DNA from 3 places in the Rhizobium sp. NPDC090279 genome. Region 3 is predicted to be linked to each of the others. Evidence: predicted binding sites of a transcription regulator. Region 3 holds the regulator's gene; each other region holds the start of a gene.
The links. Region 3 encodes PhoB, which activates phosphate uptake and scavenging genes when phosphate is short. Its sites were predicted from a motif close to TGTCATNNANCTGTCAT; they were not measured.

Region 1 (10,361 bases), on a different contig from region 3:
TCGTGCGGGCAGCCTCCGGGATGACGCCGGCGCGGCCGACGAGCGAGAAATAGAGCTCGACATATTCGCGGAAGCGCGGATCGTCTTCCGGATTGATGACGGCGAAATCGGTATGCGGGCGGATCTTCAGGCCGTAGCGCTTCAGGCGCGTCTCGATGACGGAGGGGCGGCCGATCAGGATCGGGACGGCGGTGCCTTCCTCAAGGAGGACCTGGGCGGCGCGCAGCACGCGCTCATCTTCGCCTTCGGAGAAGACGACACGCTTGCGTTCCGCGATCTTTGCGGCTGCAAAGATCGGCTTCATGATGAAGCCGGAGCGGAAGACGAAGCGGTTGAGCTCGTCCATGTAGCCGTCGAAATCCTTGATCGGACGCAGCGCCACGCCGCTGTCGGCGGCAGCCTTCGCCACGGCCGGCGCAATCCGCAGGATGAGGCGCGGATCGAACGGCGAAGGGATCAGGTAGTTCGGCCCGAAGATGGGCGTTTCGCCCGAATAGGCGCGGGCGGCGACATCGGAAGGCTCTTCGCGGGCGAGCGAGGCGATGGCGCGCACGGCTGCCATCTTCATCTCTTCATTGATCGTCTTTGCGCCGCAATCGAGCGCGCCGCGGAAGATATAGGGGAAGCAGAGGACGTTGTTCACCTGGTTCGGGAAATCCGAGCGGCCGGTGCAGATCATCGCGTCAGGGCGCGCGGCGCGGGCGAGATCCGGCATGATTTCCGGCGTCGGATTGGCAAGCGCCATGATCAGCGGCTTTTCCGCCATCTGCTCGAGAAGTTCGGGCTTCAGCACGCCGGCGGCAGAGAGGCCGAGGAAGACATCCGCGCCCGGAATGGATTCGGCCAGCACACGCTTGTCGCTGTCCTGGGCGTAGACGGACTTCCATTCGTCCATCAGGACGTTGCGGTCCTTGTAGACCAGGCCTTCGATGTCGTGGACCCAGATGTTTTCGCGCCTGGCGCCGAGCGTGACGAGCAGGTTGAGGCAGGCAAGCGCTGCCGCGCCGGCGCCGGAAGCGACGATCTTGACGGCTTCGATCTTCTTGCCGGCCAGTTCCAGGCCGTTGAGGATGGCTGCTGCAACGATGATGGCGGTGCCGTGCTGGTCGTCGTGGAAAACAGGGATTTCCATCTGCTCGCGCAGGCGGCGTTCGACGTCGAAGCATTCCGGCGCCTTGATGTCTTCGAGATTGATGCCGCCGAAGGTCGGCTCGAGCGCAGAAATCGTATTGACCATCTCATCGACGGTGGGTGCCGCGATTTCGATGTCGAAAACGTCGATGCCGGCAAATTTCTTGAAGAGAACGGCCTTGCCTTCCATGACCGGCTTGGAGGCGAGCGGGCCGATATTGCCGAGGCCGAGTACGGCGGAACCGTTGGAAATCACCGCAACGAGATTGGCGCGGGACGTGTAGTCGGCAGCCATCTCAGGATTGTCGCGGATGGCGATGCAAGGAGCCGCGACGCCGGGGGAATAAGCGAGCGCCAGATCGCGCTGGTTGCCTAGGGGTTTTGTCGCCTGAATTTCCAGCTTGCCGGGGCGGGGGTAGCGATGGAAATAAAGCGCCTGTTCGTCGAGATCTCCGCTCGCCATGTTCTTGGCTGCCTTCGAAGTGTCGTTCGTATCCAACTCGCGTCTCCATTCCTGCCTGCGCTTTGAGTCTTCTGCATACATCAATCGCTTCACGTTCACAGTATGCAATTGACGTCGGGCCGCGTTTTGTCGTGGCAAAACTGAATTGCCTTTTTTGCAAGGGTCGCTCGATGGCCCTCCCTCGGCCCGGAGTGGTCGCGGCCGCGTCATCAGGCATTCATCGCGCCGACCTATGAAGAGCGCGTGCGGAGATTTCCCGGATGACTCTGATTGCTTCCCATCGCGGTGGTGCTCATTTGTGGCCTGAGAACACCAGGCTCGCCTTTTCGCAGACCGCCAAGCTCGATGTCGATCTCGTCGAATTCGACATCCATCAGACACGGGACGGCAAGCTCGTCGTGCATCATGACGCTCTGATCGACCGGATGACTGACGGCAAGGGCGCTATCGCCGATTTCAGCTACGGCGAGCTGATGCGCCATGTCGTGATCGGAAGCGGCGGTGAAACGATTCCGACGCTCATGGAGACCATCGATATCTTTGGCCCCTCTGCCGTCGACCTCCGGCTGGAGATCAAGACAAGGGCGGATGGGACGCCATATGAGGGCATGGAGCGGCGCATCGTCGACGAGCTGGCGGCGACCGGCATGCTGACGCGCACGATGGTGACGAGCTTTTCCTTGCCGCGTCTCGCAGCATTCGCGGCAGCGCTCGGTGAACACGGCCTGAATGTCGGCGACCTGCTCGGCTTTATCTTCCTCTGCTCGCCTCAGGCGGCCGGGCAACTCGGCTGGAGTGGGATCATCACAGCGCTGCGCAGCTCAGGCGTGCGCGAGATTGCAATACGCGCCGATGCGCTCGATGACGAGCTCATGGAGCTCTTTCGCAAGAATGGAGTGACGGTGCATGGGTGGGCGGCGCATACGGGCGAGGCGGCGCGGGCCATGTTTCGCCTTGGTGTCGCCAGTTTTACTAGCGACCGTCCGGATCTGGCGATCGCCGCCAAGCGCGGGTGATCGTGCTGGATAAGCCGGCAGACACAGGGTTTGTCATCTTCCTGAAACACGAGTCTGGTTTTGGAATAGCCAAGGTAGATAGGGCACGGACGTTAAGGTTCGTGAATGAAAACATGGACACCCGCCGATTCCGAACGCTGTTCATTTCTGATGTACACTTGGGCTCGAAAGCCGCCAAGGCGGACTTTCTGCTCGACTTTCTCCGTCACCATGACGCCGATACGATCTTCCTGGTCGGCGATATTGTCGATGGCTGGCGTCTCAAGCGGAACTGGTACTGGCCGCAGGATTGTAATGATGTCGTCCAGAAGTTGCTGCGCAAGGCGCGCAAGGGCACACGCATCGTCTATATTCCCGGCAATCACGACGAATTCCTGCGCGATTTCCCGGGCATGCACTTCGGCGGCATCGAGGTGGCGCAGCGCGCCATTCACGAAACGGCCGACGGCAAGAAGTATCTGATCCTGCATGGCGACGAATTCGATGTCGTCGTCCGCAACGCCCGCCTGCTCGCCTATCTCGGCGATTGGGCCTATGACATGGCCATACTGATCAATATCGGTCTTGCCGCCGTGCGCCGCCGCCTGAACATGCCCTATTGGTCCTTCTCGGCCTGGGCAAAGCTGCAGGTCAAGCACGCCGTCAACTTCATCGGCGAATTCCAGCGTGTCGTCGCCGAGGAAGCCAGGCGCAACGATGCAGACGGCGTCATCTGCGGCCACATCCACCATGCGGTGATCGAGGATCTCGACGGCGTCCGCTACATCAATACCGGCGACTGGGTGGAGAGCTGCACGGCCATCGCCGAGCATGAGGACGGCACGTTCGAGCTGATCACCTGGCGGACTATTCTCGATGTGCAGCCCGTCGATTCTCCGGTCGGGGAATTGCCGCGGCCGTTCGGGGTTCAGGCGGCGTGATCCGGCGCCTCCTCACGGACTTGATAATCGGCTGTCATAATTATTGATCGCTGCGGAGCGGCTGTATCTTCGGATTTTTCCGAAACGTTACGGTTTTGGCCATTTCTCGCCATAGTCGTATTCTCGATAGCATGATAGGGACAAATAAGTTCCCCTTCAGGTCTGTCATGATTCCCGCGATCAAGTCCTTCCAGGGCGAGGGTGCGCCTCCCTATTTCCGTTTGCGCGCCGCCTTGTCCTATTGCGCCCCGTTGTTCGTCAACGGCATTGCCGTACCGTTCTTTCCCGTCTGGTTGGCGGGGCTGAATTTCAACGATCACGAGATCGGCCTCGTGATCGCCATTCCCATGGTCGTGCGCGTCCTCGTGACCCCCATCATCGCGGTGCTGGCCGATCACATGACGGAGCGTGCCGATGTATTGCTATGGTCGGGTGCTACGTCGCTTCTGACGGCGATCGCACTCTACTGGACCAGCGACTTCTGGCCCGTGCTTCTGGTCTACGGCATCCAGGGCGCCACCTATGCGCCCTACGTGCCGGTGGTTGAATCGATCGCCATGTCGGGCGTACGCCGCTGGGGCTTCGACTACGGTTCCATGCGGGTCTGGGGATCGATCACATTCATCCTCTCGACCCTTCTCGGCGGCCAACTGATCGGCATGTGGGGCGGAACCACCGTACTGCCTGTGATGGTAGGGGGGTTCATCCTTACGACGCTGATGGGCTTGTTTGCTCCCCGCATCGGGCCGACGCGCCGCCGCAACCAGCCGATCAACCTGCAACCGCCGACCGGAAATTTGCGCTCCCCGCAATTGCTCATCACCATGATCGGGGTGTCGATACAGCAATCGAGCCATGCGATGCTCTATACCTTCGCGTCCATCTACTGGCACAAGCTGGGTTTTTCCGGCGCCGAGATCGCCGTCCTCTGGAGCATCGGCGTTGCGGCCGAGGTGATGGTCTTCTTCCTGTCGAAAAAACTGAGCAGGCGGTTCAGCGCATGGACGCTGATCTTTTTCGGTTCGACCATGTGCATTCTGCGCTGGGTCCTGTTTCCGATCAATTTCGGTTTTTTCGGCTATCTCGTGCTGCAGTGTTTTCATTCCTGCACCTATGCCTGCGTCCATACCGGCGTTCAGCGGCGCATCGTTGCATCTGTCCATGAAGCGCAGGAATCATCGGCCCAGGGCGCCTATTATTTCTACAACGGCATGTTCTTGGGGCTGATGACGCTGGCGTCCGGCTATCTCTATGCCTGGCTTGACCTTGCGAGTTACTATGTCATGGCCGGCATCGCTGCTTTCGGGCTTGCCATGGTTGTTTTCGCTTTTGGGCTGCAGGCCAGAAAGCCGGCCATCGGTGGGGGCGCTCACGGCATATCCTAACGCGGTGCAACAAATTCATTTGGATATCAAAAAGCCGTGACATATGTTGGCGCCGGCGCGAGATGGAGATTCCATGCATAGTCGGTGTATGAAGCATCGGCCATGCGGGCTCACCGAGTCGGCGTATGTTGTGCCAGATTTGAAAGACGCATGAGTTTGAAAGCAGCCGAACAAAGGTCCGATGCACCGAAGATCGATGATGCGCCCGAGGGCGCAGGCCATCGCTATCGGCTGGAGGGTAATTGGCGCAGCGCCAATGTGCACGGCGTGCTGCGGCAGATCGAGCAGCTGTCCAAGCGCAGCTCCGGCGGCGAGGTCGTGATCGATCTTTCCGGCCTTTCGGACGTCGACACGGCGGGCGCGCTGCTGATCCGCCGGCTGAAGGAAAGTCAGGAGGCGCACAGGGCCCACGTCACGATCGAAGGCTCCAATCCACATATCGATGAATTGCTGACGGCATTCGACGCGCATCCGGACGACGAGGCGGGAGCGGCAAAACCGAGGAAATCATTGGCCGAGCGCGTATTCGCGCCCATCGGCGAAAGCGTCTACGAGATCTGGGGCAATCTCGTCGCCGCCATGTATATTCTGGGCTCGGCCGTGCGCGGCGCGCAGCTCAAGTTCGGACGCGGCAGCGGTGTTTCCCCGGCCTCGATCATCAATCAGATCGACCACATGGCGGTGCGCGCGGTTCCGATCATCCTGCTGATGTCATCGCTGATCGGCGCGATCATCGCCCAGCAGGGTGCTTTCCAGCTGCGCTATTTCGGCGCGGAAATCTTCGTGGTCGATCTCGTCGGCATCCTGCAATTGCGCGAAATCGGCGTGCTTCTGACCGCGATCATGATCGCAGGCCGTTCCGGCAGCGCGATTACGGCCGAGATCGGCTCCATGAAGATGCGCGAGGAAGTGGACGCGCTGAAGGTCATGGGTCTGAATCCCATCGGCGTCCTCATTTTCCCTCGGCTGGTGGCGCTCACGGTTGCTTTGCCCTTGCTGACGGTCATTGCCAATTTCGCGGCGCTTTTCGGCGCTGCCTTGGTGTCCTGGGGATATTCCGGCATCACGTTTGCCACCTTCATCTCGCGCCTGCATGAGGCCGTTAGCCTTTCGACGATCATTTCAGGCATGATCAAGGCGCCGTTCATGGCACTGGTCATCGGCATCGTGGCGGCCGTCGAGGGATTGAAGGTCGGAGGGAGCGCCGAGTCTCTCGGTCAGCACGTGACTTCATCGGTGGTGAAGTCGATCTTCGTCGTCATTCTGATGGACGGGCTGTTTGCCATGTTCTACGCAGCAATCGATTTCTGAGGGACGGCAAGGATGAGCGCGCTTCACTCGGAAATCCCGTTGGAAAAAGATGAGCACGGCCGGGATATCGTTCTGTCGGCACGGGATGTCACGGTCGGTTTCGGATCGAAAATCGTTCTCGATAAACTGAACCTCAATATCTATCGCGGCGAAATCCTCGGCTTCGTCGGGGCTTCCGGCGCCGGCAAATCCGTCCTGCTGCGCACGGTGCTGCGGCTTCTGCCGCGCCGTTCGGGCAAGATCGAGATTCTCGGCGAAGATTACGACAAGCTCGACGAGCAGGATCGCAACCGGCTCGACATGCGCCTTGGCGTGCTCTTCCAGCAGGGCGCGCTGTTTTCCTCGCTGACGGTCAAGGAAAACATCCAGGTGCCGATGCGGGAATATCTCGACCTGCCCAAGGAAATGATGGACGAGCTGGCGCTGATGAAGATCCGCATGGTGGGGCTCGCGGCCGATGCCGCCGACAAATATCCTTCCGAGCTTTCCGGCGGCATGATCAAGCGCGCGGCACTCGCGAGGGCGCTTGCGCTCGATCCGGACCTTGTTTTCCTCGACGAGCCGACTTCGGGCCTTGATCCGATCGGCGCCTCGGAGTTCGACGAGCTGATCGCCAAGCTGCGCGACACGCTTGGCCTGACCGTTTATATGGTGACTCACGACCTCGACAGCCTGTTTTCCGTCTGCGACCGTATTGCTGTCCTCGGACAGAAGCGGGTATTGGTGGAAGGGACAGTTGAGGACATGCTCGCCTGTGATGATCCCTGGGTGCAATCCTACTTCAGGGGCAAGCGCGCACGCTCGATCGTGCCGCGCGAGGACATCAGAGGGCACAACGACGACAAAGGCGCAAGCGCCCACAGCCGCGAGAAGTGACTGGAGACAATGGAAACCAAAGCCAATTATACGATCGTCGGGTTCTTCACGCTGCTTGTTATCGCGGCCGCCTTCGGTTTCGTCTACTGGATGGCGGAATATGGCCGCGGCGGTCCGATGGTCGAGCTCGTCGTGCGCATTCCCGGCTCGGCGAACGGCTTGAGCGTCGGCTCGCCGGTTCGCTTCAACGGCATTCAGGTCGGCTCGGTGCAAGGGCTCTCGATCGATGCCGACGACCCGAACTATTCGCTGGCTTTCACGCAGGTACGTGCCGATGCGCCGGTTTATACGTCTACCAAGGCCATTCTTGAGATCCAGGGCCTGACGGGCGCGGCCTATATCGAACTTTCCGGCGGCCGCAACGCCGACGAAAACATCCTGAAGCGCTCGATCGACACCGGCAAGCGAGCGGTGCTGCTCGCCGACCAGTCGAGCGTGACGAACCTGCTGACGACCGCTGACAAGATTTTGAACCGCGCCAACGATACGATCGGCGACATTCAGGGGTTCATTTCGGATTCCCGCGGACCTTTGACTGACACCGTGCGCAACGCGCAGAAATTCTCCAAGGCGCTCGCCGACAATTCCGACAATATCGACAGGTTCCTGGCAAGCGTCGGGCAGCTTTCCGATACGTTCAAGACCGTCTCGGCCCGTGTCGATTCGACGCTGGATGCAATTGAGAAACTGGTGCGCGCCGTCGATGCCCAGAAGGTCAACGACGTCATCGCCAATGCCGACAAGATCACGGCGAATGTGGCGGATGCCACGACCGATCTGAAGGCGACGATCGCCAGCTTTAAGCAGACGGCCGATACCTACACCACCTTCGGTCAGAACGCGCAAAAGACCCTGGATCGTGTCGACGCGATCGTCGCGCAGATCGATCCGGCCAAGATCAAGGGGTCGGTTGACGATATTGCCGACGTGACGAAGCAGGCGCGAACGGCGGTCGCATCGATCCGTGACGTCGCCAGTTCCGTTGCGGCGCATCAGCAGGATATCGATCAGACGATCGCCAATGCGCGCGATATTTCCACCAAGCTCAACTCGGCATCCGGCAAGGTCGACGGCATCCTGACCAAGGTCGATTCCCTGCTCGGCGACGACAGCACGAAATCGCTGTTTGCCGAAGCCAGGGACACGCTCGAATCCTTCAAGAAGATGGCTGACAATCTCAATTCCCGCATCGGCCCGATCGCCGACAATCTGCAGCGGTTTTCAAGCACCGGCCTGCGCGATGCCCAGTCCCTCATCAACGACATGCGGGGCACGGTTGACAATCTGAATAGTACAATCACTAATTTCGACCGAGATCCGCAGCGATTGATCTTCGGCGGTGATACGGTCAAAAGTTATGATGGCCGCGCGCGGCATTGATGAATAGCGATATCTGGTCTCCAGGGGATAAGCGAAATATGGTCGGTTGCGTGTCGAGTGAGCGTCGTCAGGTGTGGAAAGCTGTGATCGCGTTGCCGTTGCTCGCGGCCTTGCTGGGAGGTTGCGGGAGCACGAACAATGACACCTACGATCTTTCCGCCTCGGTGAAGGCGAACGGACCTTCGGTCAAGAACCGCCAGATCCTGATCCCCTCGCCGACGGCGCTGCAGGCGCTTGATAGCAACCAGATCGTCATCCGCGTTTCGTCCTCGGAAATCCAGTATCTCGGAAAGTCGCAATGGAGCGACAAGCTGAGCAAGATGGTGCAGTCGAAACTGGTCGAGGCCTTCGAGAACACCGGCAAGCTCGGTGGCGTCGGCGTGCCGGGGCAGGGCCTTGCGATCGACTATCAGATCGTCACCGACATCCGCTCGTTCGAGATCAATGCCTCTGGCGGTCACAAGACGGCAGTCGTCGAAATTTCGGAAAAGATCCTGAACGATCGCTCGGGCACCGTGAAGGCGCAAAATGTCTTCCGTAAGGTCGTGCCCGTCAGCGGCGGCAGCAACCCCGATTTCGTCCGGGCGCTCGACACGGCATTCGCAGGTGTCACCAGCGAACTCGTCGATTGGACGCTGCGCTCGCTCTAAAAAACCTGCAGCGGTTCAGCCTTTCAGCAAAGGCTTAGCCGCCTTGTCTCTTCGTTTTCGCGATTCCGAGCGGAAACTGCGTAGCGGTTTCCTGAAGTCGCTCTATTGCTCCAAGAGCTCTTTCAGTGTCTTCAGATCCCGCATGACATGCGCGGCGTCGGCTGCGAATTGCCGATCGTCCATGCCGGGCAGCTGGAGCACGGTGAACATGACCTCGCATCCATCGCCGTTCGGTACGACGCGCAAGGCATTGTAGACCTGCAGACCTGATTTCAACGTTACCCAATGGTCGATGACGCCGAAGTCGTTGGGAGGTGCGAAGCGCACGCGGGCACTGCCGAGCGTACCTTCGGCAACCCATTCATCGCCATCCCGGGTCAGTCCCGAAGCCAGGCCGGAGGCCCACAATGGCATGTTTTCCGGGCGACCGGCGTAATCGTAGACGTCCTTCCAGCTGCGATCGATGGTGATGTGCATGATCTTCGCGCTCATGGTCGACATGGTGGCTTCCTCCTCTATATCAACCCTCATGGGGCTGTGATCGGCTGAGCAGACGCGGGTTCGGAAATGGATGAATCACGAATCCCGCAGCATTCTTGCACAGTCCTGCAAAGCGAACGTTTCACGGCTCGCGAAGGCTTGCCGTTTTCCGTCCGGAGTGCAACAACAACCCCCAACGCAGGGCTGTCGCCGATCGCGCCGCGTGTCGGCGGCATTGCGTCACATCGGATGTTGATGCGTCTTCCGGGTCTTCAGGGTGGGGCCGGGCGCAATCAACTGCTCATTGGAGGATTGTCGTGGAAAAGGCAGAAATCGGGCTGATCGGTCTCGCTGTGATGGGGTCGAATCTGGCGCTCAACATCGCCGAAAAAGGCAACAAGATCGCGGTGTTCAACCGTACGCCGCAGGTAACGGATGAATTCTACGCCAATGCGGGCGCGCTCAAGGACAAGATCATTCCTTGCAAGACGATCGAGGAGTTCGTCGATGCCATCCGCCCGCCGCGGCCGATCATCATCATGATCAAGGCCGGCGAGCCGGTCGACCAGCAGATGGCGGCATTGCAGCCGCATCTCGACAAGGGCGACATCATGATCGATGCCGGCAACGCCAATTTCCGCGATACGATCGCCCGTTTCGACCGTCTGAAGGACACCGGGCTGACCTTTATCGGCATGGGCGTGTCCGGCGGTGAGGAAGGCGCGCGTCACGGCCCGTCCATCATGGTT
Region 2 (10,361 bases), on a different contig from region 3:
GAGCCAAGCCCGGAAACTGCATTTCAAGACTGGAAACATCAAGAGCGAGCATAGCGATCAGACAGTCCTGAACGACGCGTCCCGAAGACGCAATTGGCTGATGAAACCGGTTTCAGGGTCTGTCCACGAGCCGAACTCCAGCACGCCCCGCGCCGTGATGGGCGCATTGAACTGCACGAAGGTCTGCTTGCCGGAGAGATAGACAACCATGATATTGTCGGGCCAGTCCGCATCGGAAGAGCAGAAGGGGCAAAGCGACATCGGGATCTCAGTCAGAACGAAGAAGGCGGCCTCCGCCTTCAACGGCGGTGCCATGAAGCCGTTGATGGCGACATCCTTGCCGTTCAACTGTTTCACCTTGTCGGAAAATTCGAGACCGAGCGGGCCGAAGCTCTTGTAGAGTTCGCCGAAGCCGAGTTTTTCGGCGGCGTTCGCCCGCATCGCGATACCCATGATCGGCATGGCCGCGGCAGCGGCCAGAAAGCTCCGGCGATTGATTGTGGCGATCTTGTTCTTCGACATCGCATACCCCCATAAGAGATGGAGAAAGACAGGCGGCTTTGATACTGCCTGTCCATGTTCACAGGGCTTGTGACGACTTACATCTTTTCGGCGCCGAGCGCGAAGGTGTCGGCCAGCACACGGTAGACGTCGCTCTGTTCCATGTAACCGCGGAAGCCTTCGGCACCGGGGCCTGCCGCCTGCAGCACGATGTCGTCTACGGCGTGAACGCCGCTGTCTTCGTCCTTCGGAAGGTTGCCCTGTACGAAGACGGCGCCGGGCACGTCCTTATAGGCTTCGTTGGCTACATATTCCTTCTTCTCGTTCTGGATCGCCGGAACGAAAGGACCATCGAGCTTCGGACGGAAGGTCTCGTAGTGGTCAGGACCGTTGTTAGCGGCTATGAACAGGCGGCGGGAAACGTCGACGCGATCCGGATAGCCATCGCCATCCTTGTCCTCGTAGTTCGGGAAGCCGGCGGCCGCATAGGTGCCGACCTTCTCGCGCATTTCTGTGCCCGGCTTGTTGTCGTCAACCGTGCCGATGATCGAAACGCCATGCGTATGGTCACCGGTGACGACGATCAGCGTGTCCGGGTTCTTGGCCTGGAATTCGCGGGCAACGGCAACGGCCTTGTCGAACTCGATCGTGTCGACCAGAGCGCGATCCCAATCCAGCGGATGGCTCATCTTGTCGATCGATGCGGCCTCGACCATCAGGAAGAAGCCTTCCGGGTTCTTGGCGAGCTTGTCGAGCGCTACCTTGGTCATGTCGACCAGGCCCGGCTGGTTCGGGAATTTTTCGACGGTGCCTTTCTTGAGGAATTCGCGATCGAGCGTGACGTCGAGATTACCGGTGTGGAAGAGGCCGAGTAGCTTGTCCTGGTTCGAGCCGGCGGCTGCCGCCAGTTCGTTCTTGTCGGTGGCAACAGCGTAACCGGCATCCTTGAAGAGTGTGATGTAGTCCTTGTCATCCTTGCGCTTCGAGCCGGGCACGCTCTTGGCCAGGAAGTAGGCCGAGCCGCCGCCGAGCAGGACATCCGGCTTGACGTCGTACATCATGCCGACGATGTCGGCCTTGTCCGCACGCTTGCGCGTATGGGAGACCAGTGCGGCCGGCGTCGCATCCTCGACTTCGGAGGTGGTCACGATGCCGAGAGACTTCTTGCCGGTGCGGCGAAGCGCCTCGCCGATCGTTTCGACCTTCGGATCGTCGAGGCTCGCCGGCGTGCGGTCGGCATAGACGCCGAGTGCGTTCACGGCGGACTTGTGACCGGTCATGTAGGCCGACATAGTATTGGCGCTATCGGTCGCGATGGCAGAGGTCGAGGACGTGCCGATGAAAGCGACTGGCGGAATATCGTCCATGGCGAGGCGGCCATTGGCTTTGCCTTCCGTCATACCCTTGGACATGATGCGGGCGCCGGTGCGATGAGCAACGGAAAGGCCATCGCCGAGCAGGAAGATGATGTTCTTGGCCTTCGGCGTAGCCGACGTGGCGTAAACGTCCCAGTTGACCGACTTTTTCTCGTCGCCGGCCGAAACCTCGACCTTGTACTGGCCGGCCTTCGCGAGCTTGACGCCGCGCAGGATCAGAGCAGATCCGAGAACCTTGTCCTCGGCACCCTTTTCCTCGGCGACGAAATCAGCGGCCTTGCCGAAAACCGCGTCATAGCTTTCGCCGTTGACCGTGACCTTCACGTCTTCCGGCTTTACGACCTTGCTGAACTCCACCTTGAAATCGAAAGGCGAGCCCGCGAGCACCGTTGCCCGGTCCAGCGGATAGACGGTTGCAGCATTGGCGGCCCCACCCAATACGGTTGCCGACACCATAGAAAGAAGAAGTTTACGCATTTTATACCCCCTGCGTTGGTTGCTTCCCTCTCCCCACTTATAAAAGCCAGATGACAATCACGTAAAAAGGAGTCAACTTTCTGCAACCGTGAATTCAGAAGCGACAATCAATAAGGAAGCCTGATTGTATGTGCGACATCTAAAAAGGTGGCGCGAACACGGGTGGCGGCACGATCTTTTTCCGTTTCATTATGCCGAAGGGCGTCAAACGTCGCCGAACTCGATCGCGCAAGATATGGCCGGAAACTCCGTTAGCCAACTTGTAATTCTCATGAGAAATGGCAAGCTTGTACAAGCTTCGTGAGGATTTTGAGAGTTTTGCGCAATGGATGAACAGCTCGACAAATTGGATCTGCGACTGCTGGAGGAGCTCCAGAAGGACGGCAGATTGACGAACAACGAGCTCGGCGAGCGCATCGCGCTGTCTCCGTCGCAGTGCTCGCGCCGACGCACGAGGCTGGAGGCGGAAGGCTATATTCGCAGCTACCAGGCCAATCTCGACCGGCAGAAGCTGGGGCTGGACATGCTGGTGGTCATTTCCGTGACGCTTGCCACCCACAACAGGGACAATGCCCGCCGGTTTTCGCAGCTCATCAATGGTCTGCCGGAGGTGCTGGAAGCCTATGCGCTGACGGGCGAAATGGATTACCACCTGAAGGTAGCAACCCGCGGGCTCGCGGGCCTTTCGAGATTCGTCAACGACGTGCTGCTGCCGCACGAATCTGTACAGCATGTGAAGACGTCGATCGTGCTTGACACGCTCAAGACCTTCGAGGGATTTCCCGTACCGACTTCACACAGCTGGCACGGCGACCGGTAAACGGCTGCCTCGCCCGGTTCCAGATCTCCCAAAGGCCCGGTTCGGGTGGCTGCCGACGATAAAGCTGTGATTAGCGCAGTCCATCAAGGACAGAGGGCGGGTGAAGCACTTACTTTGCGGCTATGCTCGCTTCCGACAATTCGGAAGAGTATATCTCCAGCGAGGACGGGTTTGCATGACATATGTGGACGTACAGGCGCGGCACCTCGAAGGTTTTGTCGAGACACTTCTAAAGTGTAATCATCTCTATCACCCGAACAGCGACTCCATTGCTTTGCTCAATGCTGTCAATAGCCGGCGACAGATCGAGATATTCGATTATGGTCGCTCGGCCGATGCTTTCACCCGCGCGTTCGGAATGCGAAATTCTCTGAAGTGCCTGCGAGCGCTTTCCAGCCTCGGAGGGACTATCCACCAATATGAAAGGGTGTGCGATCTCGGCTGCGGCTCCGGCGCTTTCAGTCTCGCCTTTGCCTATCTGGCCGACAATCCCGATCTCGAGCTTCGAGGCCTGGACGCCTCGGAAAGTCAGCTTCTGCTGAGCCGGGAACTCATGTCGACTGCCGGACTTCCCGGGCGCTTTGCCTTCGAACGACGAAACCTGCCGGCGCAGATCGGCTATCTCCCCGATCTGACCATTGCCTCCTACTGGTTTTGTGAAAACGACTACGTGATTACCAATCCCGCATTGTTTGATCTCATGGTCGGCCGCGAGATGCTGATCGTCGACTATGAAAAGATCATCGAGCGCATTGCTATTTGCCTTCCAAGAGGATTCCGCATCTTGGCGCGAAACAGCGCCCTTGTCGAAATCCCCGTCGCACTTACCAATTTCGTCGCCCAGGAATGGGCAAGCGTCTACAGCATTCACATCAGCCGGACGGCAGATTAGACGGGCGCGCAAAATTGCCGCTCTTTCGCAAAGTGGTCGCGGGCCCCTTGAAACACAAACTGTCGCTTCCCAGCTATAGGCCAACCCGCTGGTCCGGGCCCCTCTGGTGAGAGCCGTCGGCGTTCTCGCGATGTCGGACCTTTCCGACACCGCGCCGACAGAGGTTTTCCGTCATGGAAACGTCTTTGCTCTTCGTCGAGTGGCTGGGAAAGCCGCTCTGGATGTGGGCGAGCTTCCTTGCGCTCGTCATTGCCATCCTCTCCTTCGATCTTGGCGTCCTGCATAAGGAAAACAAGGAAATCGGCGTCGGCGAGAGCATCAAGCTCTCCGTGCTCTATATCACGCTCGGTCTCGCCTTCGGCGGCTGGGTATGGTGGTATCTCGGCGCCGATTCCGGCCTTGCCTATATGACGGGCTTCGTCGTCGAAAAGACGCTGGCCCTCGACAATGTCTTCGTCATCGCCCTTATCTTCGCCTTCTTCGCCGTACCTCGCCTCTATCAGCACCGCGTGCTGTTCTGGGGCATTCTCGGCGTCATCGTGCTGCGCGCGATCATGATCGGCGTCGGCGCGACGCTGGTGGCCGAATTCTCCTGGCTTCTCTACGTCTTCGCGGCCTTCCTCATCATCACCGGCATCAAGATGCTGGTCGTGAAGGATACGGAACCGGACGTGTCGAAAAATCCGCTCGTCCGCTTCATGCGCAGCCGTTTCAACGTCACCGATCACCATCACGGCGAGCGCTTCTTCGTCAAGCAGCCGCATCCGCGGAACGGCAAGATGGTCTGGTTCATCACGCCGCTCTTCATGGCGCTCGTGCTGATCGAAGTGGCCGACGTGATCTTTGCCGTGGATTCGGTTCCCGCGATCTTCGCGATCACGACCGACCCGTTCATCGTCTACACGTCGAATATCTTCGCGATCCTGGGTCTGCGTGCCCTCTACTTTGCGCTGGCGGCGATGATTCACCGCTTCCAGTATCTGAAGCCGGCTCTCGCCATCGTGCTCGTCTTCATCGGTTCGAAGATCTTCGTCGCCGATATGCTCGGCCTGGAAAAATTCCCGGCTGCCCTCTCGCTGGGCATCACCTTCGCCATCATCGCAAGCGGCGTCGGCTGGAGCCTGCTGAAAACCCGCGACAAGGCCGAAAGCGCCTGACGCCGTGAGGTGCCCGCACTTTGTGGGCACCTCCCTCCCCCGCTTCAAACAGATTTCCGACAAGGTACAAATATGATCTCCAATCTCCTCGCAGCCCTTTTTGCAACCTTCGCCCTTGGTCCGCTTCAAGCCGAGATCGAGCGGCATGCCGTTGCTGCCGGCCAGCCGGTCGAGACCGTCAGGCAGTCGCAGGCATGTCTTTCGTCAGAGGTCCCGGCGCTGGCGAAACGCGCATCGGAAGACACGTTCTGGACGATCTCCACCGTCATCGGCCTGTCGACCGGCTGGAGCAGCCCCGCCGACCTGCTCGACAAGAGCAATCCGGCCTGCGCAACCGTCATCAAGCTCATCCAAGGAAAGGGCGAAGGTGCCGATGAAGCCTGAAGCTCTATCCAGGCAGACCGGTTCAGCAGCCGTGTCCGGTGAAATCGGATGACGCAACAGACAGCCGGCTCGGCTCGGCAAAATGACAGGGCATCCGCTCGCCTGCACGATCTCGCCAAGTTGGCCCATGAACAGGGCGGCATTTCCATCGGCGAGGTGCTCTCAGGCCTCGGGCATACCAGCATGGCCTTTACCATCCTCTTTCTCGCACTGCCCGCCCTGATCCCGATACCCGGACCATTCGGCGTCGTGTTCGGCAGTGCGCTCGCCCTGGTGGCGGTGCAGATCGCGGTGGGCCGCCGGTCGATATGGCTGCCGGCCTTTCTCAGCGGGCGCAGGCTTTCGCCCTCCGTCGTGGAACTCATCGTGCGTTACAGCGCGCCGATCCTCGCGAGGATCGAAGCCATCGTTCGCCCGGGCCGCCTGGCAATTTTCACCGGCGGCACCATGCAATGGCTTTTGTCCTTTCCGATCTTCCTGCTGGCGGTGGCCATTGTCCTGCCGATCCCGCTCGGCAACTATATGCCGGTCTTTGCTCTGGTTGCGATCTCGGTCGCCTTGATGGCAAGAGACGGATTGCTGATCCTGGCGGCGCTGTTCTTCTCCGCGCTGGCTTTCGTCGCGACGGCCGGTCTCATTCAGGTGGCCTTTGCCGGTTTGAATGCAATCGGCGCGTGAGCGCGCCATGGGATAAGGAGGCGCGCTGTGATTTCGCTTTGCGGCCAGTTGCCGCGCCTGCCCGCAAGAGCATTTCAGGCCTTGCCAACGACGGCAGGCCTGCCATCTATGCCCAAGGCGCACCGGCAAGCCATAAGGTTTCGGCTCGTAAAATCAGTCCGCGCGGAGGATTCCATCGCATGCCATCAAAGTCCCCGTCTTTCGTCCGCATGATCGCCCTCGGCAGTTCAGTCGCCATTGCGCTCGGCGCGCAGACGACGATGGCGCAGGAGATGTCGGCTGCCTCTCAGTGGCCCGATACGCCGACGTCGCGTCTCGAGGCGCTCGCGATCCTGCAGACCTTGAATGCCGATCTCCTCAGCAATGCCAGCGCCACGCTGACGCTCGACCGCTGGTGCGCCGCGCACAGGCTGGCGCCGGAAGGCGCGAAGATCGTTGCCCAGCGCGTACGCGGTCAGGACAAGCCGGCCGATGCTTCCATCCGGAAACTGCTGGCGGTCGGGCCTGACGAACCCGTCGCCTATCGCCGTGTTCGCCTCGCCTGCGGCGATCGCATCCTGTCGGAGGCGGATAACTGGTACGTGCCGGCAAAGCTCACAACCGAGATGAACACGGCGCTCGATACCAGCGATGTCGCCTTCGGCCGCGCCGTTCAGGCCTTGAATTTCACTCGCACGAACCTCTCGGCAAAACTGCTTTGGTCCCCTCTCCCGCAAGGATGGGAAACAGGCGCCGCTCTGCCGCCATCCGGAAGCGAGCCTCTCACGCTGCCTTCGTTTCTCCTCGAACATCATGCCGTGCTGAAACTGCCCGATGGCACACCCTTCAGCGCATTGATCGAAAGCTATACAAGCCGCGTGCTGGACTTTCCGGCCCCGTATCTGCCTTCGCAATAGGTAGTACGAAAAGCTTTTCTCGACTTCGCGACACAGGAAAAAACCAGCTTCACACAAGTCACCCTCGCTATCGTACCGACATCAGCAACGTGCGAGGAACCAATGAGCATCTTTGGTAGCATGAAAACGGCAGTTTCCGGCATGAACGCGCAGGCAAATAAGCTTAGCACGGTGTCGGACAACATCGCGAACGTCAACACAACGGGTTACAAGTCGGCGAGCACCAGCTTTTCGTCGTTGATCCTGCCTTCGGGCGGCGGCAACTACAATTCCGGCAGCGTCGAGACGAATGTCAGCTATTCGGTGACGCAGCAGGGCGACGCCATCTCCACCAACTCGGGCACCGACCTGTCGATCCGTGGCGCCGGCTTCTTCGTCGTGCAGGCCGCCGATGGTTCGACGGTTCTGACGCGCGCCGGCGATTTCACTCCGGATGCCAACGGCAATCTCGTCAATTCCGCCGGCTATACGCTGATGGGTTATTCCTACGCATCGGGTGCTCCCGCCGTCGTCGTCAACGGCTTTGACGGCCTCGTGCCGATCAATGTCAACCAGAGTGGCCTTGCCAACTCACCCTCGACGTCGGGCAGCTTTACCGGCAACCTGAATTCGGCTGCGACAGTTGCGACTAGCGGGCTGCCAAGCACCGCCTACACGGGCACGGGTGGCACGGGTGCGGCAGCTACGACCGATACCCAGAAGAGCTCGGTCGTAGCCTACGACAAGCTCGGCAACACCGTCATGTATGATATCTATTATACTAAGACGGCTGATGCCAAGCCTGCTGATAACACCACCACCCCAGTGACCCCCGCGACGTCAGGCACATGGGAAGTCGCTGTATACCGCAATGCCGATGCGAACACGTCCGGCAGCGGCTCATCCTTCCCGTATTCGTCCGCCCCTGTTGCCACCAGCACGCTGACATTCGATACAAGCGGGAATATGGCAAGCGGTGGCAACTTTACCATCACCGACCCAACGACGGCCGGCTCGATCACGATGGATCTGACCAAGATGACCCAGAAAGCATCGGCTTTCGCCTCCACTGGCTCGACCAATGGACAGGCGGCAGCCGCGGTCACAGGCGTCACCATCGACAAGAACGGCGTCGTCTACGCCAACTATGAGAAAGGCGATCCGAAGGCGATCTATCAGATCCCGTTGGCGACCGTTGCAAGCCCGGACAAGCTGACACTTATGAGCGGCAACGTCTATCAGGCCAATGCCGATTCCGGCGTGACCATCACGAGCTTCGCCAACAGCAACGGCCTCGGCTACATCCAGTCGAACTCGCTCGAAGCCTCGAACGTCGACCTCGCCGGTCAGCTCACTGACATGATCCAGGCGCAGAAGAGCTACACCGCCAACTCCAAGGTCTTCCAGACAGGTTCCGACCTCCTGGACGTTCTGGTCAATCTGCAGCGCTAAGTTTCGCTTCGATCTATCACAAGGGCCCTTCGGGGCCCTTTTCTGTTTCCAGGGCCGCAACGGGGACAAAGCGCCATTTGCAGACATGACCTCGAGTCAATACATTCGTTCCAAGAGCTTCCCAGACAGATTTCAGCAAAGGATAGTTTCATGGCGCGACTTCATACCGGAGGATGCCGGTGCGGCGCGATTAGGTTCGAGGCTTCGTCAGAGCCGTTCTACACCAGCTACTGCCATTGCGGCGATTGCCGCAGAGCATCCGGCGCGCCGGTTGCGGCATTCGTGGGCTTCCTGACGCAGGACGTGAATTTTCAGGGCACTGAGGGGACGACTTGCGGTCAGTATCCCGTCAAGCGAAGCTTTTGCCCAACCTGCGGAGCGCCGATTGCCTACAGGGACGCCCGCATCGACCATCAGATATTCCTGACGCTGGGCGCGATGGATCATCCGGAATTCTACGCGCCAGTTATCCATGCCTATGTGAGCGAGCAACTGCCGTTCTTTCATTTGGAAGACGGCTTGCCCCGCTCGCAGAAACACACCGCACCGCGACCCGATGACGCGACATAGGCGCATGCAGGGTTTTCTCCGCGCCCTGATTGCCTGAAGTCCGCCATATTTGCGCCGTGATCGCTGAGGAATGCTGACGTGAAACGCGGGTGGAAAAAATCGGCGGTAGACGAACAATGATCCGTGGCTGCCAGGATTTCCCGCCCCTGTTAGGGTCTCGTTCAGCAAAGCAGCGCACTACTATGATTTCTGGATCTGAGTGCAAGGCAGCCGGGCTTGTGGGGCAGGCAGGTTGTCGACGTCGCTTCTGCCGGTAGCGGCGCGTGCGGACCTGGAACATTTGATAGGAGAACTAATTCCGTGCGGTTGAGATATGCCCTTCGAAGCGTCACCCAGATGCTCAGCCTTTGCTCCCTCGCCCTCGTTATTCCCGCAACATCGCAATCCCTGGCAGCGGCACGGCAGCCGGATATTCCGGCCTGGCTCGGAGCCTATGTCGGTACCGGTGATGGGCAGATTGCCCAGCCGATCCTGCAAAGAGCCCGCGCGCTCTACATGCGAAAAGTGAGCGAAGGCACGGTGAGGAATCCCTGCTATTTCGCCATGGACGCGACCCGCCCGAACACCCCGAATGATGGTTCGTCGGCGGGACGCTTCTATATTGTCTGCGAGGCGACGCAGACGTTTCGCGTCGTTTCATCGGGCCACGGCAGCGGCCGCGATCTCAAAGGCGTTGTCGATTTCGGCAATGGGCGCATGTGCGCCAAGAACTTCGGCAACGCGATGGACTCGAACCTGACGACGGGCGGCTCCTACGTGACGGAAGAGACGAAGACCACCTTCAAGGGATACTACCATCTCTCCCAGACCAAGGAGACCGCCTACCTTCGCACGTTCCTGCAGTTCGACGGTGAGGGCGAGACCGCCAATGCGCGGCAACGGGCGATCGGCGGACATGCCGCTGCCAAGGTTGCCGGCATATGCATGAAGAAGGACCCGCAGAGCCCCTATGCCAACCGCGATGGATATGTTCCGCTCGGAAAGCTGGTGGAATATGCCGGCGGCCGCAGTGACGGCTGCACAAGCTGGTCCGCCTCGGACGCCAATCAGATCATCTCCATGGTGAAGGATAATCCGACAACGCTCTACATCTATCCGGAGTCCTCGGACATCAAGGCGATCGCCAAAACTGTCGCAGCCGGACGCGCTCCGGCCCAATCCGGATTGTATTGGAACGAC
Region 3 (10,361 bases):
TTCGGGCTCGGTCCGACCTTCGGCGACAGCCTTTGCCAGAGCCTCCTCATCGAAACGGGCATAGGCGCGGACATTTTCCGGCGTCGAGAAATCGGCGACCAGAAGATCAACGGGACCATCGCCCTTGGTCTGTACCGTGAACTTGCCTTCGAACTTCAGCGAGGTGCCGAGCAGCACGGTCAGGACAATAGCCTCGGCCAGTAGGCGCGCAACCGGCGTCGGATAGTCGTGCCGGGCAAGGATTGCATCCAACAACGGGCCAAGCTGCACGGCACGGCCGCGCACATCGAGACCCTCCACCTGGAAGGGCACAACGTGATCGTCACCGGCAAAATCGAACTGACCCAGCGAGGCTGCATTTTCGGCCATTGCTTTACTCCTGGAGCATGACGCCGAAAAGTGAGAGCGGTTTTCGGGCGACGTCATGCTCTATTTCTTCGATTCTAGACCGGATTCAGGTCTTAGGTCGCTTCGACCTAAGACCATCCGGCTCTAGGGCCCGCGCTCTCAAGCGCGGCTTCTATCCTCAGATTGCACCCAGGCACCAAGCAAGAATCGACTTCTGCGCATGAAGGCGGTTTTCCGCCTCATCGAAGACAACGGATTGCGGACCGTCGATCACCTCGTCCGTTACCTCCTCGCCGCGATGGGCGGGCAGGCAATGCATGAACAACGCGTCTTTGCCGGCCTGTGCCATCAAAGCCTTGTTGACCTGATAGGGCTGGAAGACGTTGTGACCGCGGGCCCGGTGCTCCTGATTCATGGAAACCCAGGTATCGGTTACCACGCAATCGACGCCGGCGACCGCACGGTCTGCATCATGCGAGAGCATGATTTCGGCGCCCTCGTTGCGGGCCCAGTTCAGATAGTGATCCTTGGGCTCGGAACCAAGGGGCACTGCCATATTCATGCGATAGCCGAAACGTGCGGCACCTTCGATCAGCGAATGCAGCACGTTATTGCCATCGCCGGTCCAGGCAACGGTCTTGCCTTTGATCGGGCCGCGATGCTCCTCGAAGGTCATGATATCGGCCATGATCTGGCAGGGATGCGTGTCGTCCGTCAGCGCGTTGATGACCGGAACGGTCGCGTGTTCCGCCAGCTCCAGCAGGCGCGAATGATCGGTTGTGCGGATCATGATCGCGTCGACATAGCGCGACAGCACCTTTGCCGTATCGCCGATCGTCTCGGCGCGGCCAAGCTGCATCTCGGTGCCGGACAGGAACAGCGTCTCGCCGCCCAGCTGGCGCATGCCGACGTCGAAGGAAACGCGGGTGCGGGTGGATGGCTTCTCGAAGATCATCGCCAGCATCTTGCCGGCGAGCGGCTTGTCGGCCGTGCCAGCCTTCAGCGCCTGCTTTCGCACGATGGCATCATCGATGATGCTGCGCAGATCGGCGGTGGGAACAGCAGAGAGGTCGAGAAAGTGTTTCGGAGAAGCCATGTCCTTACCTGTACTCCAGAAAAAACAATAACGCCCGCGTGGGGCAGGAACGCCCCGACTGCGGGCGTTGAGTTCAAGCCGATTTCTTGGTGCGGGCTGCGCGTGCGCGCTCGGCGGCACGCTCGAGGCGAGTAAGACCTTCGCGCGCTTCCTCAGCGGTCACCACGAGCGGCGGCAGCAGACGAATGACGTTGTCGCCGGCCAGAACGCCTAGCAGATGCTCGGCGCGAACCGCCTGCAGAAGCTCGGCCTGCGGAATTGCACTCTTGATGCCGAGCATGAGGCCTTCGCCGCGAACGTCCTCGATGATGTCGGGGAAGCGATCCTTGAGCGAGGCAAGTCCCTGACGGAAGATCAGGGCGATATCGCGGACATGCTGCAGGAAGCCTTCGGCGAGCACGATGTCGAGGACGGCATTGCCGACCGCCATGGCGAGCGGATTGCCGCCATAGGTCGAGCCGTGCGTGCCGGCCTTCATGCCCGAGGCGGCTTCCGCGGTGGCAAGGCATGCGCCGAGCGGGAAACCGCCGCCGATACCCTTGGCGACCGCCATGATGTCCGGCTTGATACCAGCCCATTCATGGGCGAAGAGCTTACCCGTGCGGCCGACGCCGCATTGTACTTCATCGAGAACCAGCAGCAGGCCGTGTTCGTCGCAGATCTCACGCAGGCCGCGCAGGAATTCGTTGGTCGCCGGGCGGATGCCGCCCTCGCCCTGCACAGGCTCGATCAGGATCGCGGCCGTCGCATCGGTGATGGCGGCACGCACGGCATCGAGATCGCCGAAAGGCACCTGATCGAAGCCCGGCGCCTTCGGGCCGAAGCCCTCGATATATTTTTCCTGACCGCCGGCGGCGATCGTCGCGATGGTGCGGCCATGGAAGGCGCCCTCGAAGGTGATGATGTGGAACTTTTCGGGATGTCCCTTGGCGAACTGATAGCGCCGCGCCGTCTTGATGGCGCATTCGAGCGCCTCGGCGCCTGAGTTGGTGAAAAACACCTTGTCGGCGAAGGTCACGTCCGTCAACCGCTTCGAAAGCTTCTCCTGACCGGGCACCTCGTAGAGGTTGGACAGATGCCACACCTTGTCGGCCTGCGCCTTCAGTTCCGCGACGAGATGGGGGTGCGCATGGCCGAGCGAATTAACCGCAACGCCGGCTGCGAAATCGAGGTAGCGTTCGCCGCTTTCCGTGATCAGCCAGACGCCTTCGCCTCGCTCGAACCGCAGCGGAGCACGCATGTAGGTGTCATAAAGCGGCGCGGTCTCGGCCATGGCCATATCTCCTCGATCACAACTTTAAGGACCGATCGCTTCCGTTTGATGAAACGGGTCCGAAAAAATCAAAAATGCCGCCTTGCGGCGGCCTGCGCACTATTGATGTTTTGCACCGCGATGTCAACAAAACTGCCGTTTTGGCAGGTGCGAGAAAGCGCTTGCGGGCAAAAGGGATAGGTTCGGCGGCGGCTATTGCAGAAATGCCACGCCGGGACAGCAAGTTGGGGAAAACCTCGAAATCGATTCCTCAAGATTCCCGCGACTCTTGTCACGGAGTCAGCCTCACACTAGGTTAAAAAGCAATTGCTAGACTGCATGCGGCGGAACTAGTCACCACAATTTTAGAGCGTTTCGCGCCTCGACCCCATACGAGGCAATGGTGAGGGATTCTGCCATCGGAAACGCGACAGCGGAGACAGGGCATGAATTGGACAGACGAACGCGTCGAGAAGCTGAAAAAGCTATGGTCCGAAGGGTTGAGCGCCAGCCAGATCGCTGCGCAGCTTGGTGGCGTGAGCCGTAACGCCGTCATCGGCAAGGTGCATCGCCTGAACCTTCCCGGCCGAGCGAAGGCGGGCGGCACGGCAACCGCAGCACGCACGCCGAAGCGCAGCGCCGCAGCTCCCCGCGCAGCGAGCTATGGAACGCGTGTTGCAACCCGCACCGTGGTCACCCGCCAGCAGGGCGCAACCATGCTGAGGGAAGAAGTCGAGATCGATGCCGTCAACGAGATCCAGTATCGCCCGGCCACCAATGTCGTCGTCCCGATCTCCCGGCGCCTCGGCCTGACGGAACTGACCGAGCGCACCTGCAAGTGGCCGGTCGGCGATCCCTTGAAGGACGATTTCCACTTCTGCGGCAACGAGAGCCCAGATGCATCGCCCTATTGCGGCTACCATCAGCGCCTGGCCTATCAGCCGGTGCATGAGCGGCGTCGGCCGGCGCAACCGCGCGGCTGAGATGCCCCATAATTGAGGTAAAGAAACGGGCCCTTTGGGGCCCGTTTTCTGTTTCCGCCGCTATGTTGAGTGCCTGATCGGGTATTCCCGCTCAGGCCTCCATGGAGTAGCCCGCGCCGCGAACGGTGCGGATGACATCCTGCATATTGGAGAAGTTGAGCGCCTTGCGCAGGCGGCCGACATGGACGTCGACAGTACGTTCGTCGACATAGATATCGTGTCCCCAAACGCCGTCGAGCAGCTGCGAACGCGAGAAGACACGGCCCGGCGAGGACATCAGGAATTCCAGCAGGCGGAATTCCGTCGGCCCCAACCGCACTTCGCGGCTCTTGCGGTGAACGCGATGGGTCTCGCGGTCGAGCTCGATATCGCCACAACGAAGCACCGTGGAGAGAACCTCCGGACGGGCGCGCCGCAGCATCGCCTTGACGCGAGCCATCAGCTCCGGCGTCGAGAACGGCTTGACGACGTAGTCGTCCGCGCCGGTGGAAAGACCACGCACGCGCTCGCTCTCCTCGCCGCGGGCCGTCAGCATGATGATCGGCAGCCGCTCCGTCTCCGGCCGCATACGCAGCCGGCGGCAGAGCTCGATGCCGGATACACCGGGGAGCATCCAGTCGAGGATCAGAAGGTCGGGGATGCGCTCCTGGAGACGCAGCTCGGCCTCATCGCCTCTGAGGATCGTATCGACCTCGAAGCCTTCGGCCTCGAGATTGTAGCGCAGCAGAACGCTGAGCGCTTCCTCGTCTTCTACAACAGCAACTCTCGGAACCATGCGCCTATGGTCTCCTTTCTTCGCTTCCAGATTATTCCGTCACTGCGCCGACGGTGTTGGCGGTATCGTCTTTCGGGCGCTCGCCTTCCGGCTGGGCACCGGTCGCCATGTAATAGATCGTCTCGGCGATGTTGGTGGCATGGTCGCCGATGCGCTCGATGTTCTTGGCGCAGAAGAGAAGATGCGTGCAGGTGGTGATGTTGCGCGGATCTTCCATCATGTAGGTCAGCATCTCGCGGAACAGCGAGGTGTACATCGCGTCGATTTCCTCGTCGCGTTCGCGGATCGACACGGCCTTGTCCGGCGAGCGGGTGGCGTAGACGTCGAGGACTTCTTTGAGCTGGCTCAGCGCCAGTTCGGACAGGTGTTCGATGCCGCGGGCGAGACGACGGGGAACACCGGTGCCCTGCACGGCGATGACGCGCTTGGCGGTGTTCTTGCCGAGATCGCCGACGCGCTCCAGATCGGAGGCGATGCGGATCGAGCCCATGATCTCGCGCAGGTCGGCCGCCATCGGCTGACGACGAGCGATGGTGACGATCGCCTTGTCGCCGACTTCGCGCTCGGCATGGTCGAGAACGACGTCGTCGGAGATGACCTTCTGGGCGAGGCCGGTATCGCTGTTGACCAGCGCGCGGACGCTGTCGCTGACCATCTGCTCGGCCAGACCGCCCATTTCAGCAATGCGGCGCGTCAGGAACTTCAGGTCTTCGTCATAGGCAGAGAGAATGTGAGTGGAGACCATTTTTCTATCCTCAAGGTAAACTGTGTGAAAGGAGCCGCGCGCCTGACATCATCAACCAAAACGGCCCATGATGTAATCCTGCGTGCGGAAATCGTCGGGATTGGTGAACATCTTATCGGTGTCGTTCTCCTCAACCAGATGGCCGAGATGGAACATTGCGGTGCGTTGCGAGACGCGGGCTGCCTGCTGCATGGAATGCGTCACGATGACGATCGTGAAATTTTCCCGCAGCTCATGGATAAGGTCTTCGACCTTGGCGGTTGCGATCGGATCGAGCGCCGAACAGGGCTCGTCCATCAGGATGACCTCGGGGCTGACGGCAACGGCGCGGGCGATGCACAGGCGCTGCTGCTGACCACCCGACAGGCTCGTGCCGGCATCGTGGAGGCGATCCCGGACTTCGCCCCAAAGGCCTGCCTTCTGCAGGCTGGTCTCGACGATATGATCGAGATCGGCCTTGGAGCGATGCAGGCCATGGATACGAGGCCCGTAGGCGACATTCTCGTAGATCGACTTCGGAAACGGATTGGGCTTCTGGAAGACCATGCCCACCCGAGCGCGCAATTCCACGACATCGATGCTGTTGTCGTAGACATCCCGATCGTCGAGCGTGATCTTGCCGGTAACCCGGCACGTCTCGATCGTATCGTTCATGCGGTTGAGGCAACGCAGGAAGGTAGACTTGCCGCAGCCGGACGGGCCGATGAGCGCCGTGACCGTGTTGGCGCGGATCTTCAGATTGACGTCGAAGAGCGCGCGCTTGTCGCCGTAAAAGACCGAAACGTCCTGGCCGATCATCTTGTAGGGGATCGTCATCATCTTCTTGGTCAATGCTCTTTCGCTTGCGGCTTCCGTCATCATGTTCATTTGATGGCCCTCCCCTACCAGCGCCGTTCGAAGCGGCGGCGCAGCAGGATGGCGCCGATATTCATCGCGACGAGGAAGAAGAGCAGGACGATGATGGCCCCCGACGTCCTTTCGACGAAGGCACGCTCGGCTTCGCTCGCCCACATGTAGATCTGCACCGGCAGCGCGGTCGAAGGATCGAGCGGCGATGCTGGATAGTTGGCGACGAAGGCGACCATGCCGATCAAGAGCAGCGGCGCCGTCTCGCCGAGCGCATGAGCAAGGCCGAGGATCGTGCCCGTCAGGATGCCGGGCATGGCGAGCGGCAGCACATGATGGAAGACCATCTGCATGCGCGACGCGCCGAGCCCGAGGGCGGCACTGCGGATCGACGGCGGCACGGCCCGCAGCGCCGAGCGGGTGGCGATGATGATCATCGGCAGCGTCATCAGGCTGAGCACCAGCCCGCCGACCAGCGAGGCCGAGCGCGGCAGACCCATCATGTTGATGAAGACCGAGAGGCCCAGCAGGCCGTAGACGATCGAGGGCACCGCGGCGAGGTTGTTGATGTTGACCTCGATCAGATCCGTCAGCCGGTTCTTCGGCGCGAACTCCTCCAGATAGATCGACGCCGCAACGCCGACCGGCAAGGCGAGCACGAGCACGGTCAGCATCAGATAGAGCGAGCCGATCAACGCGACACCGAGACCGGCGGCTTCGGGCCGGCTCGAATTGCCCGACACGAAGAGGCCGCTGTTGAAGGCCTTGTACAGCGCGCCGCTATCGCCGAGCTGCTTCATCCAGGCGACCTGCCGGTCGGATACCTTGCGGTCCTTTTCGTCGACGGTCAGATCGATCTGCCCCTTGTTGGCGGAATCGATGTTGGCGCTGGCGAGAAAAGTGACGTTCTGCGTCGTCCCCATGATCGAAGGGTTGGCGACGACCCTGTCGCGCAACGCGACCCTTGCCCCCTCCGATACCATCGCCGTCGCCTCGCGAACGAGCGCTCGGTTGGCCGGATCGATACCGAGCACCTTCACCAGCGCGTCGCGCACCAGAAGCGGATAGTTGGCTGCTATCAGCACCTGCGGATCGCTTATGCGCTTGCCTGCGGGGTCAATCACCTTCTCGGTGAATTCGATCGGCAAGGTGATCGAGGTCTGAACGAAGGCGGTATAGCCCGTGCGGACCACGGTCGAGACCAGGATGGCGAGGAAGACGAGGCCGAAGATGACGGCGGTGATGCCATAGGCACGAAAGCGGCGCTCGGCGGCATAGCGCCTGGCGATGCCGATATCGCGGCGCGCAAGCGTGCCCGGCGTCAGGCCGCGCGGCGTGTTCGGCGCAGAGGACGATACGACGTCGCTCATTCGTACTGCTCCCTGTAGCGGCGGACGATGTAGAGCGCATAGACGTTGAGGCACAGCGTCAGGCAGAACAGCGTGATGCCGAGCGCGAAGGCGACGAGCGTCTGTGGCGAGGTGAATTCCAGATCGCCGGTCAACTGGTTGACGATCTTCACGGTGACTGTCGTCATCGGCTCGAAGGGATCGAACTGCATGCGCGCGGCGACGCCTGCCGCCAGCACCACGATCATCGTTTCGCCGATCGCCCGCGACGCGGTCATCAGAAGCGCGCCGACAATGCCTGGAAGGGCTGCCGGCAGCAGTACGCGCTTGACCGTTTCGGAACGCGTGGCGCCGAGGCCGAGCGAGCCGTCGCGAAGCGAGCGTGGCACGGCCATGATGATATCGTCCGACAGCGACGAAACGTAAGGGATGAGCATCACGCCCATGACGAAGCCGGCCGTCAAGACGCTCTGCGCCTCGATGAAGCTTCGATAGTTTCCGGTCATCAGGCCATCGATCTCGGCGGAGATATCGCGCAGGAAGGGGCCGACGGTGACGAGGGCGAAGAAGCCGTAGACGATCGTCGGAATGCCGGCCAGAACCTCCAGCATCGGCTTGGCGATGGAGCGCACGCGCGCCGAGGCATATTCGGCCATGTAGATCGCCGCGAACAGGCCGATGGGCACGGCAAAGAGCATGGCGACGAGACCGATATAGATGGTGCCCGCCAGCAGCGGGATCAGGCCGAAGGTGCCCGAGGTCTGCGAGCCGGCGCCGGCGAAGCGCGGGTCCCACACGGTTCCGAAGAAAAACTCGCTGGCAGGCACCATGCTGAAGAAGTGCGCCGCTTCCGACAGCATGGAAACGACGATTCCGACCGTCGTCAGCACGGCGATGGAGGAGGCGACGACCAGCGCGCCGAGAATGACCTGCTCGACGCGATTGCGGGCGCGAAAGCGCGGCGCGATGGCCCGCAGGCCGTAGGCGGCACACAGCAGCGATACGATGATAGCCGTCGCCGACATGACGATCCGGCTCACTTCGCGCATGCCGTTATACTTGTTAGCGGCATCGATCATATAGCCCGTGGGACGAACGGCGAGGGGGACGCCCTTCTGTGCCAAGAGCAATTGCAGATCGGCCTTGCCGCCATCGACATCGGCAAGCTCCTGGCTATCGAGCATGCGCATGCCGTGGGCGATGCTGCGCACCATGCCATAGCTGAGATTGAGTTCGGCCGGCGGCAGAGACTGAACCTCCTCCGGAAAGGATCTGGTCACCAGGCGATCGATGACGATGGGACTGACAATCAGCCAGGTGCAGACGAGCGCCAAAGCCGGAAGCACCGCCCAAATGGCGGCATAGGCGCCGTGATAGCCGAGCCGGGAATGCATGGAGGAAGACCTGCCGCCCGACAACGCAGCAGCCCTCACCCGCCCCAGCACGAAGGCGGAGGCGCCGAAGACCGACAAGCAGAGCAGCAGTAGCGATACACTCATTCCCATTCCCCGGCGAACGCCGGCGCAGCAGCAAGCCGCGCCGGTGTCCAATCCTTACGCACTCACATGATCTTCCCGTTCGCGAAGTCCTTGCGGATCTGGTCGCGCTCCGCATCCGGCGCCGGCACGAGGCCATATTCCGCCAGAGGGCTGTCCGGTCCGATCATCTGATCGCTGGTGAAGAAATCGACATATTCCTTGAGCCCGGGGATGACACCCAGATGGGCCTTCTTGACGTAGAAGAACAGCGGCCGCGAGACCGGATAGGTGCCATCGGCGATCGTCTGGCCCGAGGGCACGATGCCGCTGACGGTGGCAACCTTCAGCTTGTCGGCGTTGTTCTGGAAGAAATACAGGCCGAAAACACCGATGCCATGCTTGTTGGCATTGATGCGGGCCAGCGTCTCGGGATAATCGCCGTCGATATCGACAGCGACGCCATCCTTGCGCACGGCAACGCATTTCTTGGCTTGCTGAGCGGCATCGGAAACCGCGACCTTGATGACATCAGCCGCACCGGAGGCCTTGCAGCCGGCGGCAAGAACCTTCTCTTCGAAGACTTCGCGCGTGCCGTGCTTCTCGCCCGGAATATAGGCTGATATTTCGAAGTCCGGCAGCGACGGATTGATCTGCGACCACTTCTTGTAAGGGTTGGCAACCAGCTTGCCGTCGACGACCACTTCGGCGGCAAGCGCCTTGTAGAGATCGACCGGCTCGAACTTGATGTCCGGATTGCTCTTGTCGAAGGCGAAGACGATGCCGTCATAGCCGATCTTGATCTGCTGGATATCGGCAACGCCGGCGGCCTTGCAGGCTTCGACCTCATTGTCCTTGATCGGGCGCGAGGAATTTGCGACGTCGATGGAATCCGTTCCCACGCCCTTGCAGAATTCCTTCAGGCCGGCGCCTGAACCACCGGACTCGACCACTGGGGTCTTGAAATTGGTAAAGGTCTCGCCAAAGCTTTCGGCGACGATCTTCGCATATGGAAATACAGTCGATGAGCCGGCGATCTGAACTTGATCGCGGGCTGCGGCAGTCCCAGCAAAGGCGGCCGACGCAACCATTGCAAGAATGGATATTTTCAAAGCATTCATAACGAATCCCCCTAATGAGCTTTGAAGAGTGCTGCGGTGGACGCCACATCCACCTTTTCCAGCGGTCCATTCTTACTGACGAAAACACCGCCCTTTTATGTCAGCCGGGTGAAACAATTATGACAGATCATCTGTTTGATATTATTCGGGGAAATTGCTCGCCAAATGAGCGATTCACAGCGCCTCTCAGAAGCGAACCGTAAAGTCGGTTCCCTTTCCAACTTCCGACTTGACGATCAGCCTGGCACGGTGACGGGTGAGGATGTGCTTGACGATGGCAAGCCCGAGACCGGTTCCCTTCTTGGAACGGCTGTCCTCAACGTTAACGCGATAGAAGCGTTCGGTCAGGCGCGGCACATGTTCCGCGGGTA

Region 1: ACIQWP_RS11340 (glycerophosphodiester phosphodiesterase) is a predicted target of PhoB. The motif match lies at 1,799-1,815, and genes of this name have one in related genera.
Region 2: ACIQWP_RS01550 (alkaline phosphatase) is a predicted target of PhoB. The motif match lies at 2,394-2,410, and genes of this name have one in related genera.

What each region holds. Positions count from the first base shown of each region.
Region 1 covers NZ_JBIVYI010000004.1:127,291-137,651, reverse strand. The annotation lists gene ACIQWP_RS11345 (NADP-dependent malic enzyme) at 1-1,594, opposite strand, end outside; gene ACIQWP_RS11340 (glycerophosphodiester phosphodiesterase) at 1,855-2,610, shown strand; gene ACIQWP_RS11335 (UDP-2,3-diacylglucosamine diphosphatase) at 2,724-3,530, shown strand; gene ACIQWP_RS11330 (MFS transporter) at 3,698-4,915, shown strand; gene ACIQWP_RS11325 (ABC transporter permease) at 5,066-6,226, shown strand; gene ACIQWP_RS11320 (ABC transporter ATP-binding protein) at 6,239-7,102, shown strand; gene ACIQWP_RS11315 (MlaD family protein) at 7,112-8,482, shown strand; gene ACIQWP_RS11310 (ABC-type transport auxiliary lipoprotein family protein) at 8,521-9,132, shown strand; gene ACIQWP_RS11305 (SRPBCC family protein) at 9,235-9,633, opposite strand; gene gndA (NADP-dependent phosphogluconate dehydrogenase) at 9,930-10,361, shown strand, end outside.
Region 2 covers NZ_JBIVYI010000001.1:322,688-333,048, reverse strand. The annotation lists gene ACIQWP_RS01560 (ABC transporter ATP-binding protein) at 1-52, opposite strand, end outside; gene ACIQWP_RS01555 (hypothetical protein) at 58-522, opposite strand; gene ACIQWP_RS01550 (alkaline phosphatase) at 600-2,354, opposite strand; gene ACIQWP_RS01545 (Lrp/AsnC family transcriptional regulator) at 2,680-3,174, shown strand; gene ACIQWP_RS01540 (SAM-dependent methyltransferase) at 3,350-4,066, shown strand; gene ACIQWP_RS01535 (TerC family protein) at 4,240-5,223, shown strand; gene ACIQWP_RS01530 (hypothetical protein) at 5,296-5,607, shown strand; gene ACIQWP_RS01525 (exopolysaccharide biosynthesis protein) at 5,656-6,285, shown strand; gene ACIQWP_RS01520 (hypothetical protein) at 6,465-7,181, shown strand; gene ACIQWP_RS01515 (flagellar hook protein FlgE) at 7,284-8,612, shown strand; gene ACIQWP_RS01510 (GFA family protein) at 8,763-9,182, shown strand; gene ACIQWP_RS01505 (hypothetical protein) at 9,483-10,361, shown strand, end outside.
Region 3 covers NZ_JBIVYI010000003.1:420,473-430,833, reverse strand. The annotation lists gene ACIQWP_RS10110 (Hsp33 family molecular chaperone) at 1-369, opposite strand, end outside; gene argF (ornithine carbamoyltransferase) at 527-1,444, opposite strand; gene ACIQWP_RS10100 (aspartate aminotransferase family protein) at 1,518-2,717, opposite strand; gene ACIQWP_RS10095 (GcrA family cell cycle regulator) at 3,143-3,679, shown strand; gene phoB (phosphate regulon transcriptional regulator PhoB) at 3,771-4,454, opposite strand; gene phoU (phosphate signaling complex protein PhoU) at 4,486-5,199, opposite strand; gene pstB (phosphate ABC transporter ATP-binding protein PstB) at 5,251-6,066, opposite strand; gene pstA (phosphate ABC transporter permease PstA) at 6,081-7,415, opposite strand; gene pstC (phosphate ABC transporter permease subunit PstC) at 7,412-8,893, opposite strand; gene ACIQWP_RS10065 (substrate-binding domain-containing protein) at 8,956-9,990, opposite strand; gene phoR (phosphate regulon sensor histidine kinase PhoR) at 10,177-10,361, opposite strand, start outside.